2 regions of the Streptomyces sp. NPDC020299 genome follow, and region 1 is predicted to be linked to the other one. Evidence: riboswitches for the same ligand, from Rfam matches in the RefSeq annotation. Region 1 holds a riboswitch; the other holds the start of a gene.
The links. Region 1 has a riboswitch for cobalamin ahead of ACH45E_RS13585 (prenyltransferase/squalene oxidase repeat-containing protein). Riboswitches for the same ligand answer to the same signal wherever they lie in the genome.
Positions count from the first base shown of each region.

Region 2: it holds a riboswitch for cobalamin, as region 1 does, so the genes downstream of both, ACH45E_RS09630 (HoxN/HupN/NixA family nickel/cobalt transporter) here and ACH45E_RS13585 (prenyltransferase/squalene oxidase repeat-containing protein) in region 1, are expected to answer to the same signal.

Region 1 is NZ_JBIRWL010000004.1:472,250-474,442, forward strand. It holds gene ACH45E_RS13575 (XRE family transcriptional regulator) at 1-96, opposite strand, end outside; gene ACH45E_RS13580 (phosphotransferase) at 317-982, opposite strand; cobalamin riboswitch at 1,053-1,182, shown strand; gene ACH45E_RS13585 (prenyltransferase/squalene oxidase repeat-containing protein) at 1,295-2,193, shown strand, end outside.
Region 2 is NZ_JBIRWL010000003.1:381,049-383,241, forward strand. It holds gene ACH45E_RS09625 (nucleoside hydrolase) at 1-6, shown strand, start outside; gene ACH45E_RS09630 (HoxN/HupN/NixA family nickel/cobalt transporter) at 21-1,097, opposite strand; cobalamin riboswitch at 1,126-1,310, opposite strand; gene ACH45E_RS09635 (metalloregulator ArsR/SmtB family transcription factor) at 1,391-1,750, shown strand; gene ACH45E_RS09640 (glycoside hydrolase family 13 protein) at 2,074-2,193, shown strand, end outside.

The DNA.
Region 1 (2,193 bases):
GGCCACGTCCAGGACCTCCGGTAGCCGGCCCGGCCGTTCGGTCAGCTCCCCGAGCCGGTCGAGCAGGCCGGCGAGCGGGGCGTGGGCGTCACTCACCGATGTCCCCCCTGGGCATGTCGTCGGTTTCGTGGCTGAGTTGACGCGAGGCTACCGGGTCGCCCGCCGGTCGAGAAGTGATGTCAATGACAGCTGCTGAATTAGGCAGCAATCGTTGACAGTTGAGGCTCGCGCGGGACAGGATCATGACGCCACCCGGCCCCGGCCCCGGGTGCCGCCTATGGGGGAGCGGCATCGGGGGTCGGGACAACCCGGGTCGTCAGCGGATGAGCGTCCGTACCAACTCCACGGCCTCCCCGAGGAGTTCGACCTCCCGTGCGCTCATCGTCGGATTGGCGGCGCGCCGCCGCCGCGCCTCGGTCAGCCCCGTCTCCGTCAGGCCGGACGGGGCGGCGAGCAAGGCGGTGAGCAGCGCGCGGGCCGGGGCGGCGAGGGCTTCGCCGCCGACGGCGACCTCGGCGAGGATCACCGCGGACATGCCCCAGTCGAGACCGGGCGGCCCGTCCTCGGCGTTGCTCCAGTCGATGACCCGGGGACCGTCCGGGGTGAGGATCACGTTGTCGGGGTGCAGGTCCAGGTGCAGGACGCGGGCGCCGGGGGCGGCGGAGTCCCGGGCGGGGACGGCGTGCAGCAGCCGCAGCAGCCGGGCGAGTTCCGCGCCCGCCTCGGCCGCGCCCAGCGAGCCGTCCAGGAGGGCGGCCAGCATGGTCGGTCCGGACAGCCGTTCCATCACCAGGTCGGTGCGCGAGCCGGACGGCCGCACCCGGGGCACCGGGTAGCCGTGCTCCCGTACGTACGCCATCACCGCGCCGTCCGCGGCGGCGTCCCCCCGGCCCGCCCGGTCGCGGCGCAGCACCCACGCCTCGTCGATCTCGTACACGTCGGCCGTCCGGCCGGAACCCAGCGGTCTCCCCGTCGGCAGCATGACGCGACCCTAGCCACCTCACACGGCCCCCTGACTCCCCTGACGCACAGCCGCCTCCCAGCCGCTGTCTACCGCCGGGTACAGTGTCCGGGCGTCATCACACCCGTACGGGGGGAAGCCGGTGCAATTCCGGCGCTGACCCGCAACCGTAAACCGTCACGACGGTGAGCCGGACTGCCCCGTACGGACGTTGACCGGCTCACGTGCGCGGCAACCCGCCGCGCGCGGCACCGTCGAGGTCTACGGAGCCGAGCCGCCCGGGGTGTCCCCGTGCTGCCCGTGCTCCCCCGCAGGGAGAGGCAGTAGCCGACCATGAACGTCCGCCGCAGCGCCGCGGTTCTCGCCACCGTCGGCGTCATAGCCGCAGCCGCGCCCGCCACGGCCGCGTCGCCGTCGCCCTCCCCGTCGACGGCGCTCCCGTCCGGGCTGTACGGCAGCACGGACCCGAAGTACGACGGCGTGTGGCGGCAGTCCCTCGCGCTGCTCGCCCAGCGCACGGCCGGTGTCCGGCCCGCCGCGAAGGCCATCGACTGGCTGGTCGGGCAGCAGTGCGCCGACGGGGGCTTCGCCGCCTACCGCCCGGACCCCGCCAAGTCGTGCGCGAAGACCTCCGCCCAGGCCGACACCAACAGCACGGCCGCCGCCGTACAGGCCCTGCACGCGCTCGGCGAGCACGAGGGGGAGGTCCACAAGGCCGCCGTCTGGCTGAAGGCGATGCAGAACGAGGACGGCGGCTGGAGTTACACGCCGGGCTCGCCCAGCGACACCAACTCCACCTCCGTCGTCATCGGTGCCCTCGCGGCGGCCGGCGAGCACCCCCTCCAGCTCCGTACCGAGGGCAGGACCCCGGCCGAACTGCTGGCCAAGTGGTCCATCCCCTGCGACGAGGACGGCGGCGGCGCCCTCGCCTACCAGCCGGACAAGAAGGGCAAACTGGCGGCCAACGCGGACGCGACGGCGGCCGGGGTGCTGGGCTCGCTCGGCAAGGGCTTCGTGACGACGGCCGGGAAGGCACCGGAGGAGGGCTACGTCTGCGCCAACTCCGACAAGCCGCTCGCCCCGCAGCAGATCGCCCGCAACGGCGCCGCCTACCTGGCGGACCAGACGCACGACACCGGCCACCTCACCTCCAGCCTCCCCGGCGCCAAGGACCAGCCCGACTACGGCAACACCGCGGACGCGGTCGTCGCCCTCGCCGCACAGGGCTGGGC
Region 2 (2,193 bases), on a different contig from region 1:
CCGTAGGCGGAGCGGCGGGCTTACTGGTCGGTCGTGGCGGGGGCCGGGGTCTCGGTCTGGGGCTGAGGCGTCCAGCGTTCCTCGACCCTCGCCACCTTCCAGTACGCCACCGCCGCCGCCCACACCACCACGAACAGGCCGACGATGAGATAGCCGACGTTGCCGAGTTCGAGGCCGAGGAGTTCCATCGTGGCGATGACGAAGGCGACGGCGATGGACAGGCCGGTGATGGTGAGGTTGTAGAACACCTTGCGCACCGGGTTCGAGAACGCCCACTGGTAGGCGAAGTTCATGAACGTGCCGTCGAGGGTGTCGAACAGGCTCATCCCGGCGGCGAAGAGGAGGGGGAGGCAGAGGATCGCGTACCAGGGCAGGCCCGCCGCCGCGCCCGAGCCGGCCATCACCATCAGCGTGACCTCGGTCGCCGTGTCGAAGCCGAGGCCGAAGAGGAAGCCCAGCGGGAACATCTGGCCCGGGCGGGTGATGGACCTGGTGAGGCGGCCGAGGACGCGGTTCATGAAGCCCCGGGAGTCGAGGTGCTGTTCGAGCTCCTGCTCGTCGTACGAACCCGCCCGCATCGCCCGGAAGACGCGCAGGATGCCGAAGAGGGCGACCAGGTTGAGCGCGGCCACGAGATAGAGGAACGTGGCCGAGACCGTCGTACCCATGACGCCCAGCACCTGGTGGGTACGGGAGTTCTCGTTCATCACCCGGCCCGCCAGCTGTGTGCCGCCGGCGATCATCGCGGCAAGCAGGACCACGACGCTGGAGTGCCCGAGCGCGAACCAGAAGCCCACCGACACCGGCCGCTTGCCGTCCGCCATCAGTTTGCGGGTGGTGTTGTCGATCGCGGCGATGTGGTCGGCGTCGAAGGCGTGCCGCATGCCGAGGGTGTAGGCGGTGACGCCGAGCCCGATGCCGAAGGCATTGGAGCCGACCTCGTAGTGACCGGGGGCGACGAGGAGGAACAGGATGCCGAAGGCGACGACGTGGAGGGCGGCGATCACACCCATCAGCCCGGCGGTCTTGACGGTGTCCTCGCGCCGCCAGCGGAAGGAGGCGGCCTTGGTCTCGGGCCGGGTCTCGGGCAGGGTCATCCGGTTCACGCTCCAGCACCTCGTGGATCACTTCGTGAGCTGCCGTGGCCGGTCTCCTGGCTTACGGGTATGACGTCCTCCGTCCCTGCCTTCCCGGTCGTACGACCAGTGGCCCGGCGGGTGCCGGACGGGACGGGAACTCCCCGATCACAGTGGCGAGGGCCGCGTCGACATCGCATCGACTTCCCGAACACCACGGCCCGCCCACCGTAGGGGGGTGGGCAGTTGTCTGCAAAGCTGCGTACCTGCGCAGGTATTGAAGATCACAGAACCGCGCCTGCGAATATGACGGTATGCATCTCGTGCCTGCCGACCGCGCGGACCGTCGCACCATCGACGGTCACCGGGTGTGCGACGCCATCGCCGCGATCGGCGAACCCGGCCATGTGCGCGCCTGGGCCGACCGCTTCTCGCTGCTCGCCGACGCCAAGCGGCTCGCTCTGCTGCTCGCCCTGCACCGCACCGGCCCGCTCGCCGTGTCCGATCTGGCGATCGCGACGGGAATGAACGACCCCGCGGTGTCGCAGGCGCTCAGGCTGCTGCGGGCCGCGGGGGTCGTGGCGGGGGAGAAGGAAGGGCGGGTGGTCAGGTACCGGGTGGTGGACGCGGAGGTTCAGAGCCTGCTCAGCCACTGCGCGGCCGACGGAGGCTGACCGGCGAGTCGCGACGACGATGGCCGCGTCTCGCCTCCGGCGAGGCTGCCGGAGGCGCTGCCGCGAGCGTCGGGCGTCGGGGGTGGGGTCGACTCGGAGGCGGATGGGATCGGCGTGCCGGTGGATGTCACTTGCTCGGGCACTGCGCGGTCGACGGAGGCTGACCGGTGCGTCGCGAGGACGATGGCCGTGCCACCCGCGAGGAGCACCGCAGCGCCCCCGGCGGGCATGTGCCCGGAATGATCTACTCCGTGGAGTGTGAGGGTTCGCTTTCCCGGCAATGTGGACAGGCTCTCCCCGTCGTCCTTTCCGAGGGAGCCGCCGTGACCGACCTTTCGTCCAGGAATCCCGACTGGTGGCGCCAGGCCGTCATCTACCAGGTCTATCCCCGCAGCTTCGCCGACGCCGACGGCGACGGGCTCGGTGACATCCGGGGCATCGCC